One region of the Bacillus songklensis genome, then DNA from elsewhere that is predicted to be linked to it. Evidence: riboswitches for the same ligand, from Rfam matches in the RefSeq annotation. Region 1 holds a riboswitch; the other holds the start of a gene.
The links. Region 1 has a riboswitch for S-adenosylmethionine ahead of ACFOU2_RS12750 (bifunctional homocysteine S-methyltransferase/methylenetetrahydrofolate reductase). Riboswitches for the same ligand answer to the same signal wherever they lie in the genome.

Region 2: another riboswitch for S-adenosylmethionine. It lies ahead of metK (methionine adenosyltransferase); the one in region 1 lies ahead of ACFOU2_RS12750 (bifunctional homocysteine S-methyltransferase/methylenetetrahydrofolate reductase).

The regions. Positions count from the first base shown of each region.
Region 1 covers NZ_JBHRZT010000052.1:286,539-294,708, reverse strand. Annotated here, with positions in the region: gene ACFOU2_RS12760 (carbon starvation CstA family protein) at 1-289, opposite strand, end outside; gene metH (methionine synthase) at 646-4,086, opposite strand; gene ACFOU2_RS12750 (bifunctional homocysteine S-methyltransferase/methylenetetrahydrofolate reductase) at 4,064-5,920, opposite strand; SAM riboswitch class I at 6,020-6,129, opposite strand; gene ACFOU2_RS12745 (SRPBCC family protein) at 6,416-6,868, shown strand; gene ACFOU2_RS12740 (YkvI family membrane protein) at 7,027-8,061, shown strand.
Region 2 covers NZ_JBHRZT010000059.1:38,851-47,020, forward strand. Annotated here, with positions in the region: gene ACFOU2_RS15045 (ABC transporter ATP-binding protein) at 1-254, opposite strand, end outside; gene ACFOU2_RS15050 (ABC transporter substrate-binding protein) at 268-1,269, opposite strand; gene ACFOU2_RS15055 (alpha/beta hydrolase family protein) at 1,466-2,248, shown strand; gene ACFOU2_RS15060 (DUF2584 domain-containing protein) at 2,373-2,615, shown strand; gene pckA (phosphoenolpyruvate carboxykinase (ATP)) at 2,861-4,447, opposite strand; SAM riboswitch class I at 4,804-4,926, shown strand; gene metK (methionine adenosyltransferase) at 5,072-6,274, shown strand; gene ACFOU2_RS15075 (glycosyltransferase family 4 protein) at 6,553-7,698, opposite strand; gene ACFOU2_RS15080 (phosphatase PAP2 family protein) at 7,772-8,170, opposite strand, start outside.

The DNA of each region.
Region 1 (8,170 bases):
AATCATGAACGGCTCCGGCGAAGATACAGCCTACCACAATCCAAATGAAAGCGACCGGTCCATACAAAGCTCCCATCAAGGCACCGTAGATCGGACCTAATCCGGCAATATTCAATAACTGAATGAGCCATCCTTTCCACCATGGCATCGGCATATAATCAAGGCCGTCTGCTTTCGTATAGGCGGGTGTTTCGTTATTGGAATCTATACCAAAAATTCGGTCAACCACCCGTCCGTAAAACATATAGCCTAAGATTAAAAGTGCGATTGACGCGAGAAAAGTAAGCATGTTTGCAACCTCCTTATGTAACCATTAATTTAAATTTTCTGAAAACATATCCATATCCTAACAAATGACGACAAAATCTGCAATGTGTTTTCTGAAAAAAATAAAATTTCTAATAATTTAAAAGCGCTTACATTTTTCGAAGAGATAAATCCCCGACAAATCAGTAGTTTTTATCAAGAAGATAAATCCATTGTTAGATTTCGGGGTTATTTAGAAATATTGGTATTCACACAAGCAATAGCAATATGCGTCAAAAAAAGAGCCTTTCTGTTAAATCTTGTAAAATCAAGAAATAACGCGAAAGGTCTCTTTAAGGGTTCATAAAGTTTTCTTTAATCCCATTATTTATGTGAATTTTATAGGGCGTTAAAATAGCGTGCTTCTGGATGGGCAAACACAAGGGCGGTGACAGATGCTTCGGGCTCCATCATAAAGCCGTCCGTTAACTCAATTCCGATATCCTCCGGTCGGATTAACTTAAATAGCTTCTCTTGGTCTTCAAGGTCCGGGCATGCTGGATAGCCAAATGAATAGCGCTGGCCCTGGTATTTGGCCGTTAGGCGCTGTTCCATTGTAAAATCAGGAGAATCCGGGAATCCCCATTGGTCACGGATTTGTTGATGGACACGCTCTGCCAAGCCTTCCGCTGTTTCAAGAGCAAGTGCCTGGAGAGCATGACTTTTCAGGAAATCACCCTGTTCTTTAAACGTTTTTGCCAATTCACGAATCCCTCTTCCGGCTGTGACCGCCATGAAACAGACATAATCCATTTCACCTGAATCAACAGATTTTAGGTAATCGGCCAAACATAAGTAAGGCTCCTTTGTTTGACGAGGGAAATCGAATGTTTCCAAAACTTTGTTTGGTTGTTCGGGATCATAAACGATCACTTTATTTCCATCCGATTGAGCAGGGAAAAATTGATACATGGCAGAAGGTTGAATCAGATTTTCTTTCTTTGCAAACGAGATGAGCTCATCTACGATTTCTTTAATTTTTAACGTTCTTTCATCTTTTTCCTGCAATAGGCGTGAAATTTTGCCTTTTATGCCCAAATGGTGGCCTAATAGCATCTGTAAGTTAATGTACGGCTCAACTTGGGCAACATCATACTGGCGGATAATATGCCGTTTTGTATCAGCCGGTACGAAAACAGGTGCTGTTGTAGAGACTGCCGAGCGGGTGAGGGTCGCCACTGCTGTTTGCCGCACTGCCGTTTCAGTAAGACTGGCAGCGGCTTCTTGTTTTTCTCTCAACTCAGCTAATAACTGTTCACTTGCTTCTTTGTTTTGCAATTGGTTAGCCAGTGATAGGCCGTCCATGGCATCTTTTGCGTAAAGAACAGGACCTTGATATTCGGGTGCAATTTTATTGTCTGCAAACTTGCGGGACAAGGCGGCACCGCCGACTAAAATCGGAACGGAAATCTCGGCTTGCTTTAAATCCTGTGCCGTTAAGACCATTTGCTGGGCTGATTTGACGAGCAATCCTGATAAACCGACGATATCCGGCTTTTCTTTTTTGACGGCAGAAATGAGTTCTTGCGGTGTCACTTTAATTCCCAAGTCAACGACTTTAAATCCATTATTGCTTAAAATAATATCGACCAGGTTTTTCCCGATATCATGTACATCACCTTTAACGGTTGCAAGTAATACTTTTCCTTTTCCGCTGTCATCTTTCTTTTCCATGTGAGGTTCTAAAAAGGCAACAGATGCTTTCATTACTTCCGCACTTTGCAATACTTCGGCAACGATCAGCTGGTTGTCGTTAAACAAGCGTCCAACTTCGGCCATTCCCTCCATGAGCGGTCCGTTAATAATATCGAGCGGGTTCGGGTATTTCGAAAGTGCCTCTTCCAAATCAGGGAGAAGCCCTTCTTTTGTTCCTTCAACGATGTAGTTTGCCAATCGTTCTTCCAATGTTAAATTGCTTGCTTGCACTTTGACGGTTTTCTTTTTGTCACGGTAAAAGTCTGTAAATTTAGCCAATGTCTGGTCATCTGTATGGAAAAGAAGATCATCGGCAAGCTTGATTTCTTCTTCCGGAATCGAAGCATAGCGCTCCAGTTTTTCCGTATTGACAATCGCATAATCCAATCCTGCTTGCGTACAGTGGTATAAATAGACAGCATTTAATACTTCACGCCCGACAGGAGGGAGACCGAACGAGACGTTACTCACTCCAAGAATCGTTAAACAGTCAGGCAGCGCTTCTTTAATGAGAGCAATTCCTTTTATCGTTTCTTCAGCCGATCCGATATATTGTTCATCACCTGTGCCGACAGGAAAGACAAGCGGATCAAAAATGATATCTTTCGGATTGATTCCGTATTTATGCACAAGAAGGTCATGCGAACGTTTCGCGATTTCAAGCTTGCGTTCTGCCGTTACCGCCATTCCTGTTTCGTCGATTGTACCGACAACCACAGCCGCACCAAACTTTTTCACAAGCGGCAGAACGGCCTCAAATCTTTCTTCGCCGTCTTCAAGGTTAATGGAGTTGATGATGGCTTTTCCCTGCGAATAGGTAAGAGCGCGTTCGATGACCGCTTCATCCGTTGAGTCGATTACTAACGGAACTTTAATTTTCTTTACAACTTCTTTAATGAAGTTTTCCATATCTTCGATTTCTTCGCGGTCCGGATCAGCCAAACAAATATCGATGACGTGCGCGCCGTTTTTCACTTGGGCACGAGCGATTTCTGCTGCCTCTTCAATCTTTCCTTCCGCAATGAGACGCTTAAATTTACGTGACCCGATTACGTTCGTACGCTCACCGACAAACAGAGGGCGCATGGAATCGTCATAAATGAGCGGCTCGATGCCTGAAACGGCGTGAGGATGAGATGATGTAGGAATGTCTCTCGGCTTCACGTCTTTTACTGCTTCCGCTAATGCGGCAATATGGTCAGGTGTTGTGCCGCAGCATCCCCCGACAATGTTCAGCCATCCTTTTTCGGCAAAGCCGCGGATTTTCTTGGCTAAAAGCTCTGGGGATTCATGGTAATGTCCTTCTTCATCGGGTAACCCGGCGTTCGGATAACAGCTCACGGCTGTTGTTGATAAGGCAGAAAGTGAACGGATATGGTCGGTCATGAATTCAGGACCTGTTGCACAGTTTAGCCCGACTGAAAGAGGCTCCATGTGCTCAAGCGAAAGGTAAAATGCTTCAATATCTTGACCGGCAAGAGTCGTTCCCATCGGTTCAATCGTTCCGGAAATCATAATCGGAAGCTTTTTGTTCGTTTTTTCAAACGCTTGCGAAATGCCTAAAAACGCTGCTTTTACATTCAGCATATCTTGGCATGTTTCCACTAATAAGAGATCGGCGCCGCCATCAATCAAACCTCTTGTTTGCTCTTCGTAAGACTCCACAAGTTCTCTGAAGCTGATCCCTCCAGTGACGGATAATGTTTTCGTGGTTGGTCCCATTGAGCCGGCAACATAACGAGGTCTTTCGGGAGTAGAATATTTCTCGCATGCTTCTTTGGCAAGCTTAGCCGATGCCACGTTCAATTCATAGGCAAGGTGGCTTAAATCATATTCATCCAATACAACGGATGTTGCCCCGAATGTATTTGTTTCGATAATGTCTGCTCCTGCTTTTAAATATTCTTCATGAATGGAGCGTATGACATTAGGAGTTGTGAGGGATAAGTATTCGTTACAGCCTTCATAAAGTTCACCGCCAAAGTCGGCAGCCGTTAAGTTAGCCGCTTGAATCATCGTTCCCATTGCACCATCAAGGACGAGAATTCTTTCTTTTAATTGATTATGAATGGAGGGTTGAGACATGATGATCTTCCTTTCTGATACGTTCTTTATCGTGAATGTATTTCGTCAGCTCTACAGTCATTTCATAGCGCATAAACGGTGTAATTAAATAAATGCCGTTAAACAAATCATAGGCAGCATCAATGAGGTGTTTGGCAATCGCAATGCCTTCCTGCTGGCCTTTTTGGGCATCATTTTCTGTTGCATCCATACGTGCCAGAATGTCTTCGGACAATTTAATTCCAGGCACTTCATGATGAAGAAAACGTGCGTTTCGTGCACTAGTCAACGGCATAATCCCAATATAAATCGGGGCCGATAAGTGTTTCGTCGCTTCATAAATCGCTTCGATTTGCGATATCGAATAAACCGGTTGAGAAATAAAGTAATGGGCTCCGCAGGCGATTTTTTTCTCTAACCGAAGAACTGCTTTATCGAGATGTCTTACATTTGGATTGAATGCTCCGGCAATCGAAAAGTTTGTTTTTTGTCCGAGCGGTTTGCCTGAATAAGAAAGTCCTTCATTAAATTGTGCAATAAGGCTAATGAGATCGAACGAAGACAAATCGTATACAGAAGTAGCTCCCGGGAAATCTCCAATCTTGGAAGGGTCGCCTGTAACCGCCAGTATTTGGTTAATTCCCAATGTATGAAGTCCCATTAAATGCGACTGTAAACCAATTAAGTTACGATCACGGCATGTAATATGGACAAGCGGACGCACATCTGTTTTATGCCGCAAAAGAGATGCCATCGCCAAGTTGCTGATTCTCGGTGAAGCGAGTGAATTATCGGCAAGGGTAACAGCATCGACACCAATATCATGCAACGCTTTTGCTCCTGTCATGAATTTTTCAATCCCGAATTGTTTAGGGGGATCAAGTTCTACAATGACGGAGCGGCGCTCTTTGACGATATTATGAATATGCGAGTGCTGGTCATCGGCTGTTTCTTGAATCTCGACAACTTGGCGTTCTTTTGTCCGCTTGAATGTAATCGGTTCTTTATCCTTTAGCGCAGAAGAGATCGCTTCGATATGGGCTGGGGTTGTACCGCAGCATCCACCGATTAACCGAACTCCTTGATTGCGAAATGCAAGCGCTGTTTCATAGAAATATTGACTATCTGTTTCATATACAAGCCGGCCGTCTACGTAATCTGGTAAACTTGCGTTTGGATAGGCAGATAAAAAGGCACGTTTCGGAAGCGGCACTTCTTCCAATGACTCAATCATATGATAAGGGCCAAGGCGGCAGTTAATGCCGACCACATCCGCACCGAGCTCTTCAAGCTGTGACAATGCATCGCCCAAATGTGTACCGTCTTGAAGAACTCCTTTTTCATGAAGGGAGACATGAGCGATAATTGGTTTGTTTGTTTCCTTACGGGCAATGGACAAAACCGTTTTCAGTTCTTCCAAGTCATAGTATGTTTCTAATAAAATACCATCAACCTCTTCATGGAGAAGCCAAAATAGCTGCTCACGAAAGTTTCGCCTAATTTCTTCTATTGTAATCGTCGATTTCGTTAAAGCTCGAACTCCACCGACTGTTCCAACTACATATGCGTTGCCTTTTGCTGCTTCCTTCGCAATTTGCGCCGCTGCAATATTAAAGGTCTTTACTTCATCCTCCAGACCATGGCGTGCCAGCTTATGATAGTTGGCTCCATAGGTGTTTGTTTGAATAACATTCGATCCTGCTTTTAGATAAGCTTCGTGAACACGAAAGATTTCATCACGATTTGTCACATTCAACTGCTCAAAACAGCTGTCAACACCGTGAGCATACAACAGCGTACCCATGGCTCCGTCCCCGATTAAAATGCGCGACTGCAAATCTTTTAATAATCCCATTCTTATTCCCCCTTATAATCATTCTTTTTTGAAGAGGAATGATGACCATCATAAAAGGCCTTCCTGCTAAGAAGAAGACCTTTTTAATCAAAAACCCTCTTCTTATCTATCAAGCATTACTAACTGCTTCGCTGGATTTAGCACCTTGTCACCTGCGACTGGTTGCTGAGGTTTCAAAGGGCCAGTCCCTCCACCTCTCTTGATAAGAATGATGTATGTAATTTTTTATAATAACTAACTTATCTGATTTTTGATAATTATACAACATATTTTTTTGTCTGGACAGCCCCTCAATGGAGACTATCAAGGTGAGCGTTGTGAACGAAACGTTGAAAAAACTGGGGATGGGCAGTATATAAAACAAAAAATATGTCTCTTAAAAAAATAGATAGAAAGAAAAAAGAATAAAATCCCATAAAGTTTATGATTGCATAAAGGAGATTAAGCAAGCATGTATAAATGTTAACAAAGGAAGAAAGCAAAGGGGATGAGATGATGGCCGATCTTCGTGATCAAATCTTTATTGAAAAACCGCTTGAGGAAGTATTTGCGTTTGCGGTCGATTTGCATAACACACCGAAAGTGATGGTTTATGTATTATCCAGTGAAAAAATAACGGAAGGGCCTATTGGTGTAGGCACTCAATTTAGAGAAAGAAGAAAAATGGGTGCACAAGACACAACGTCCATTTTAGAGTTTATCGAGTACATTCCGAATCGTTCATATACTATACAGAGTGAAACAAACGGCATTGAAGTCATTTATAGATATCAATTTAAAACATACGATAACGGAACACTCGTTGATTTTACGGGGGAAGTGGTAGCCAAAAATATGATGATGAGGTTCATCCGCCCGATGGTGATCAACATGCTGAAAAAAGAAGATAAAGATTGTCTCTCTCTTCTGAAAAAAGCGATAGAACAGCGTGAAAAAATAAACAAATAAACGGGGAGCCGACTCGAAAGCCTCCAAACGATGACAATCATCAATTTTTCTATGAAATGTTTCCATTCTGAAAAAGAAACAGTGGTGCAGGCTCGTCTTTTTTTAAAAATAGCTTCATATAGTGTACTATTAGTAGCTTTTGAAAAAAGGGTGAGATGATGAAAAAAGAATGGAAACTGATCTTGCAAGTGGCTGCTACCTACATAGGAACAGTTGTAGGTGCCGGGTTTGCAACGGGGAAAGAAATTGTGCAGTTCTTTACCCGATATGGCACGCCCGGGTTAATCGGCATTGTAGTAAGCGGCTTATTTTTCGTTTGGCTCGGATCGAAAATGATGATAATGGCGCAGGAAATTGGAGCCCAATCCTATCAGCAACTAAACGACTATTTATTTGGAAAAACAATCGGTAAAATCGTAAATGTGTTTACCATCATCATTTTGTTTGGAATCACCTCTGTCATGCTGGCAAGCACAGGATCGATTGTAAAAGAACAGCTCGGTTGGTGGCCGCAAATCGGTATGTTCTTAACGGCCATTATTGCTTATATTTCCATCGTTAAAGGAATTGAAGGCATCATGATTGTAAACTCACTTGTTGTACCGATGATGCTCACTTTTTCGGTGATCATCATCGCGCCTTACATCGGCAATTTTTCCTTTTTGCAAGGTTCGTCCGCCCAATTATTGACAGGTGACATGAGTTGGTTAAAAAGCCCGTTCTTATACGCAGCTTTTAATTTAGCGATGGCTCAAGCTGTATTAGTACCGCTCGGCTATGAAATTAAAGAACGTAAGATTCTTCGGTGGGGCGCAATCCTCGGAGGAGTTGGACTAACCTTTATGATGATTGTCGCTCATTTGGCTCTTTCTAATTTGCCGTATACGTTCAAATTGGACATTCCTATGAGCGAAGTCATTAAAAATGTAGGGGTATGGGTAAATTGGCTGTTTTTAATCGTGATATATGGTGAGATTTTTACAACACTGATCGGTAATGTATTTGGAATGGCACGCCAGCTGCAAACCGTTATTCCTATACGTGAAAGTACATGGATTATCGTGATTCTGCTTCTTTGCTTTACCATTGGCCAAGTTGGATACGGGTCTTTATTAACGGCCTTATATCCTCTATTTGGTTATATGGGATTGGCTTTTATTTTTATGTTATGGATAAAAAAAGTAAAACAATGAATGGCCATGGGAAACTTATTGAAATCAAGAGGGTGCCGGCGGATCTTTTCAATCTTTATCCTATTTATGTTCGTCTGTTCTTGCATCCTGAATGGACGAAGGCTTATGC
Region 2 (8,170 bases), on a different contig from region 1:
TCTTGTTGCAGCATGTATCCGATTCGTGATTTCATTTGTTGGATATTTTTTTCATCTAATGTAACTTTCCCTTCGGTTGGGGAAATGAGACCGGCAATGATCGATAATAATGTTGTTTTTCCGCAGCCGCTGGGACCGAGAAATGAAATAAACTCTCCTTCTTCAATCGTCAAACTGATGTTTTCTAAAGCGGTAGTAGCTGATTGTTTCGTGAAGTACGTGTGGTTGAGCTGGTGAATCCGTAATGTTGCCATGTACGAATCCTCCTTACTCTTTCATGATTTTTTCTGCAATGGATGTGTTGACTAACGTGTCATGTGATACCTCTTTCGGAAGTTCTCCGGCTTCATCCATAATATTTTGTAAATTATTCCACTCTTTTTCGTCTAAGATAGGATTTTGTGCATAGGATCCTTGAGATTTATAACGTTCAACCACTGTTTCGATGATATCAATTGGTGTATCTTCGAATTGGCTCTCAATGGACTTGGCGATTTCTTGGGCGCTATGAGAATCCACCCATTTTTGGGCTTTATAAATAGCACGTGTAAACTTTTCAGCTACTTCCGGATTTTCGTTTAAGAAACTCTGTTTTGCCATAAATGTAGTGTACGGCACATGGCCAGATTCTTCTCCAAAGGAAGCAACAATGTATCCTTTTCCTTCTTTTTCAAAAATACTGGCAGTCGGCTCAAACAATTGAACGTAATCGCCTGTACCGGATGCAAAAGCATTAGCAATATTAGCGAAATCTACATTTTGAATTAAATTTAAATCTTGATGAGGATCAATTCCATGTCTTTTTAAAACAAATTCTCCAACCATCTGCGGCATTCCGCCTTTACGCTGACCGAGGAAGGTTGCTCCTTTCAACTGATCCCATGTGAAATTTTCGACTTTGTTTCTAGATACTAAAAAAGTTCCGTCCGTTTGAGTTAATTGGGCAAAGTTTGTTACCGGATCGCTTGAACCCTGGGCATATACGTAGATGGATGTTTCTGAGCCGACTAAGGCGATGTCAATCCCATCTGATAACAAGGCCGTCATCGTTTTGTCGCCGCCCCATGTCGTTTTTAAATCGACCTTGAGTCCTTGTTCTTCAAAAAAGCCTTCAGATACAGCGATATATTGAGGAGCATAAAAAAGCGAGTGAGTGACTTCTCCTATACGAACGGTATGGACTTCCTCTTTCTTGCCGCAACCGACAAGCGGAAAAAGAAGACCGAAAATCAATAAAGCTGTAAGTAGCCATTTTCCTTTTCTTTGCATTGTTTATACCTCCTTTGTGATAGTTGCCTATGAGTAAAGTATGAAAATGGGGAAACTTGTGTGAATGCCCAGAAAAAATATTTGAGGTTGAATAAGAGAACTAGTTGTTTGAAAAGGTGGGGACAGAGGATAATAAAGTAAGAAAACAGTGATTTGCAAGAAATGAACAAAGGACAACATGCAGGAGAGATTGACAATGTATAGTGACCTATTAATAACAAAGCAGCGCTTTCCTTCCCCTAATCCGAATATTGAATTACATATTGTAACCTATACGTGTAATGGGTTGAAAATTAAAGGGTTATTGGCTGAACCAAAGCAAGAAGGACGTTATGATGGCTTTTTGTATCTGCGTGGAGGAATTAAAAATGTCGGCATGGTTCGTCCGGGCAGAATCGTACAATTTGCGTCTGAAGGATTTGTGGTTATGGCTCCTTTTTATAGAGGAAATCAGGGCGGGGAAGGCAATGAAGATTTTGCCGGTGAAGACCGGTACGATGCACTTGCTGCTTTACAGTTGTTGTACACGCATCCAAAAGTGGACAAGGAAAGGGTACATGTATTCGGCTTTTCACGCGGCGGGGTGATGGCATTATTCACATCCATCCTAGAACCTCGCATCCGCTCGCTTGCTTTATGGGGAGGTGTAACCGACATGGTTTTGACATACGAAGAACGAAAGGATCTGCGCCGTATGATGAAACGGGTAATCGGCGGCACACCGCAAAAGTATCCGGAGCGATATAAATGGCGGACACCTTTATATGAGGCAGAACAGATAGAAGCGCCTGTTCTCCTGATTCATGGAAGAAGAGATGAAAACGTATCGGTAGAGCATGCGTATCGATTGGAAAAGAGACTGAAAGAATTGGGGAAAAGCGTCACAACCTGGTACTTTGATCAGTTTACTCATTATTTTCCCCCTGCTCACAATCGCCAGACAGTTAAACGGTTGACAGAGTGGATGAAAAACCAATAGAAGTTATGCTACTATATAAGTCCATTCAAGATGTAGATGTAAGAACAGAAAGGCCATAAATAGGATAAACAAACAGCAAAAGCTGATGTTGAAAAATTAATGAGGAAGAAATGGAGAATCAGAAATGGGAATGCCGCTTGAATTAAACACTATGATTGTGACAAAAGGAAAAGAAACACGTTTACAGGATAATTTATTTTCACTTGAAAAAGAAGGGTACCGCCTTTATCCATTAGATATCCCGATTGAAATTCGCAAAACGAAAACCGGAGAAAACAATGGAACAGCATTGATTCGGAAAGTAGAGCTTTCCAATGACAAAACGGTCATCACGTATGAGCTTGTCTCATTGAACTCAACGAATTAAAAAGAGGCTGACCTATAAGTTCAAAAAAATGATGGGTTTTATGTTTTATGCAAAATGGACCGTCAATCAAAACCCTTGGTATTAATGGATTTATATAACGGTCCATTTTGCGTGGGGTGACTCAAAAGGAGCGATTTTCCTCCTTTTGAGTCACCCCCTTTTATCTTTAGCTGATAAAAAGTATGGCTGCGTTTTTAACGCATATGTGCAACTAATTAACAGCTGGTGTGGAGGTATTTACCTCTTTATACTAAAGGACCGCCTAGTTCTGCAATCTCTTCTGGAACGTTAGAGAACTTTTTAAAGTTTTCTTGGAATTTTTGTGCTAACTCTTTCGCTTTTTGTTCGTAATCTTCTTGGCTATCCCATGTTTTTGAGGGCTGTAACACTTCATCCGGCACTCCAGGAACATGTGCAGGAATGTTCAGGCCGAAAATCGGATCTTTTATTGTTTCAACATTTGTCAGCTCACCTTCAAGGGCTGATTGGACCATCGCTCTTGTATAAGCTAATTTCATGCGTTGTCCCACACCGTATTCTCCACCTGTCCATCCGGTATTGACAAGATATACATTCACATTGTGCTCATCAATTTTCTCTCCAAGCATTTCCGCATAGGTTGTAGCTGGAAGAGGGAGAAACGGTGAACCAAAGCAAGTTGAGAAGGTTGCTTGCGGGGATGTCACACCGCGCTCTGTTCCGGCAAGCTTGCTTGTATATCCACTTAAGAAGTGGTACATGGCTTGTTCTTTTGCTAATTTGCTGATTGGAGGCAATACACCAAAAGCGTCAGCTGTTAAAAACACGATCGTTGTCGGGTGTCCTGCCACACTTGGATCGACGATATTGTCAATCGCTTGTAGAGGATAAGCCGCACGTGTATTTTCTGTTAGCATATTATCATCATAGTCAGGAAGACGACTGTCGTGGTCAATGATCACGTTTTCTAATACAGCTCCAAAACGGATGGCATCATAAATCTGCGGCTCTTTCTCTTTAGATAAATTGATGCATTTCGCATAGCAGCCGCCTTCTATATTGAATACTCCAGAGTTTGACCAACCGTGCTCATCGTCACCGATTAAACGGCGATTTGGATCGGCGGATAGAGTGGTTTTTCCTGTACCGGAAAGACCAAAAAATAAAGCTACGTCGCCTTCTTGGCCAACATTGGCTGAACAGTGCATCGATAAAATATTGTTTTCCGGAAGAAGATAGTTCATAACAGAGAAAATGGATTTCTTGATTTCTCCCGCGTATTCCGTACCGCCGATTAAAACGACTTTACGCTCAAATGAGATAATGATGAATGTCTCTGAATTTGTACCGTCCACTACCGGATCCGCTTTAAAGTTGGGGGCGGAAATTACCGTAAACTCCGCTTCATGAGAAATAAGTTCTTCTTTTGATGGACGAATGAATAGCTGATGAGCGAATAGATTATGCCATGCATATTCATTAACGACGCGAATTGGCAAACGGTACTTTAAATCTGCTCCCGCATAGCCGTTAAATACGAATAATTCTTTTTGTTCTTTTAAGTATGTTAAAACTTTTTTATAAAGAGCATCGAATTTTTCAGAAGAAAACGGTTTGTTCACTTTTCCCCAGTCGATTTTTTCTTTAGTAGATGCTTCTTCTACAATAAATTTATCTTCTGGGGAACGGCCTGTATATTTGCCTGTCTCAGCGCGAACAGCACCAGAAGAAGTAAGCAGGCCTTCACGGCGGGATAAGACTTTCTCAACTAGCTGAGGAACTGATAAATTATGATGAACTGTCGGCGATTGAAGAAGTTCGGTTAATTCAATAGAAACATCCACTGTACTCATATTTAATACCATCCTTTTATTTAAAGTTTAATTAAATGTTTGATTAGTAAACTTATAAATTAGTATAACACATTTATAAAAATAGTCTATACTATTTGAAATTAAATGTTCATATATAATGCAAAAATGGACAGTTTTTAAAGAAAATTCATAATTTAACCCAACCTAGAAGATATATTACTTTCGTTTTATTAAGGAACAATGTTGAGTTATAAATGATTGGTTCATTCTTTTACATAGGCCAGACCTTAATAACAGACTTAATGCAATTTTTCTATTACTTATGTGGATTCATATAAATATTTTATTGACATGATTCAGCGTTTTAAGGTATGATATGTCCTTGAACGGATACTCTCTTATCCCGAGCTGGTGGAGGGACAGGCCCTATGAAACCCAGCAACCATCGCCATACATATTAAATATTTGGTGATAAGGTGCTAACCTGATGCAAGGCTCTTGCCCTTGATCGATAAGAGTGAAAGGCGCTAGTGAAGATACAAACCTTTCCTCAGTAAGGAAAGGTTTTTTATATTTTTGTTTCAATAAAATGCGTTATTTTTATGAATAATAAGGGAATGAGTACCGTATCTTTTAGGTTTACAGTTAAAAGGAGGAATACTGATGTCAACAAAACGTCGTTTATTTACATCAGAGTCAGTAACAGAAGGACATCCGGATAAAATTTGTGACCAAATTTCTGACTCGATTCTTGATGCGATTTTAGCAAAAGACCCTAATGCACGTGTTGCTTGTGAAACATCTGTGACTACAGGTTTAGTATTAGTAAGTGGTGAAATCACTACATCTACATATGTAGACATCCCAAAAATCGTTCGTGAAACAGTTCGTGAAATCGGCTATACCCGGGCAAAATATGGTTTCGATGCTGAAACTTGTGCGGTTTTAACATCTATCGATGAGCAATCACCTGATATTGCAATGGGTGTTGACCAGGCGTTAGAAGCTCGTGAAGGTCAGATGACAGACGAGCAAATCGAAGCCATCGGTGCGGGTGACCAAGGTTTAATGTTCGGCTATGCCAATAACGAAACAAAAGAGCTTATGCCTCTTCCAATTTCATTGGCTCACAAGCTTGCGCGTCGTTTAACAGAAGTGCGTAAAGAAGAAATTTTACCTTATCTTCGTCCAGATGGTAAAACCCAAGTAACAGTTGAGTATGATGAGAACGACAAGCCGGTTCGTATCGATACAATCGTTATCTCAACACAACATCATCCTGAAATTACATTAGAGCAAATTCAACGCAACTTGAAAGAATATGTTATTAATCCGGTTGTTCCAAAAGAACTCATTGATGAAGAGACAAAATACTTCATCAATCCGACAGGACGTTTCGTCATCGGCGGTCCTCAAGGTGATGCTGGTTTAACAGGCCGTAAAATTATCGTAGATACTTACGGCGGTTATGCACGTCATGGCGGTGGTGCATTCTCTGGTAAGGATCCTACAAAAGTAGACCGTTCTGCTGCATATGCGGCTCGTTACGTTGCGAAAAACATCGTAGCAGCTGGATTAGCGGATAAATGTGAAGTGCAATTGGCATATGCAATTGGTGTGGCAAAACCAGTTTCCATTTCAGTTGACACTTTCGGTACAGGTACAGTATCTGAAGATGTATTAGTCGAATTAGTACGTGAAAACTTTGACTTACGTCCGGCGGGTATCATTAAGATGCTTGACTTGCGTCGTCCGCTTTATAAGCAAACAGCTGCTTATGGTCACTTTGGCCGCAATGATCTTGACCTTCCTTGGGAGCGTACAGATAAAGCAGAAGCTTTAAAAGCACAAGCTGCTGGTAAATAATAGATGTGAATCCACATAAATCATTTAATATAAGCAAAAAACGCTCATGTTAAATGATTTACGCATAAGCGGCTGACAAGCTCCCTTACGGGTTCTTGTTAGCCGCTTTTATACGAGGACCTGTATATTCGGGGATGCAAGGCAGAATGGCGTGAATAGAGGAAGAATTGATAGCGAATGTTAAAGCATGAACGTGGATTCATCTAAAAAACATCCGATCCATTTGGATCGGATGTTTTTATTTGGTGTACCAAAGAATGCGTTACATAAGAAATAAATTATGCTAATTGAATCGACTGTGTTTGGTCTGCAACAGCTAATTCATATTGCGCCAACAAACCATCAAAAATAGTTTCCCATGTTTGAGTTAAGGCGTATTGCCTGGCCTGATGACTAAGCTGCATGCGTTTATGCAGATTCTCCAGGCATAGGCTAATATAATGAACAAACTGTTCGACAGAATCGGGGTTGCATAAATAACCTGTTCGGTCATGTTGAAGGATATGCTTTACTCCACCGGCATTAGCAGCAATAGCAGGTGTTCCCGATGCTAAAGACTCTAATATGACATTTCCGAACGTTTCCGTCACAGATGGAAAAACAAACAAATCGGAAGCTGCATATACCCTGGCTAATTGCTCACCTTGAAGAAAGCCTGTAAACGTCATATGCTCGAGTGCTTCTTTGTGCAATTTCTCCTTTAAAGGGCCATCTCCTACAATGAGCCAGTGGACTTGATGCTTGATGTGCGGGGGCAAAGACCTGGCGATATTCATTAGTAGCTGCAAGTTTTTTTCAGGAGCAAGGCGCCCGACATACGTTAAAATGTAAGGCCGTTTAATATTATATCTAATCCGTACATCAAAACGATCATAATGAGGGTGAAATAATGTGTGATCCACACCTCTGGACCAAATGGAAATATTGGTAAATCCATGACGGTGAAGCTGCTCCTTTGTTGATTGAGAGGGAACGAAGAGAGTTCTTAAAGGACGATGGAACCAATTCATATATTTCCAAAGCAAGGGGGAGAGAAACTCCAAATCGTAATATTTCAAATACTGATCGAAGTCGGTATGATAAGAGCCGACAATAGGAATATTCATTTTTTTGGCATAATGCAGACCGCAAAGCCCTATATTAAAAGGTGTTGCTACATGAATGATATCTGGCTGAAAGGCCTGCAAGCTTGCTTTCATTTTGAGCATGTTAGGCAACGCCAGGCGGCATTCAGGGTACAAGAAAAAGGGCAGACTTGCAAAGCGATAGATTTGTGCAGAAAATAAGTTATGATTGGTGCTCTCTGGGGCAAACACCAGAAAGGGACTATTCTTCGTTTTTAAATAATCCGTAAATCGTTTTAAAGTATTGGCAACACCATTTACATCAGGTGCAAAAGTGTCTGTAAATAAAGCGATTTTCATTGTATCCCTCCCTATAAATTGCTTGCAGTTTCTATTTTTGACCTTGTTGAAACATGATGGCTGAGCCCGCTTATTAAAAAAGGGCGAACGATAGGAATCCAACAGACGTTCCCAGTACCATTCCCGCCAATACATCGGTAGGATAATGAAGGCCAAGGTAAATTCTTGATAAACCAACACTGCAACCTATGGGCAGCAATACAAGTGCAGAGGCAGGATAGGAAAGGATAATGGGTGTGATAACGGAAAAGACAGCTGTTGAATGCCCGGAAGGAAAAGAATGGTCTTGCAGCGGATTTTCTAAAACTTTTGTGCCGGCAAGTTCCAAGTAAGGCCGCTTTCGCGGATATATTTTTTTGGCTATAGCAACAGGAATATGGCTCAAAGCGAGAGCGAATGCACTCGCATATGATGTGGCTTTAAGATTTCCAGTTATCAGAAACATCAGCAGGAGAACGGAAGAAATCGTGAT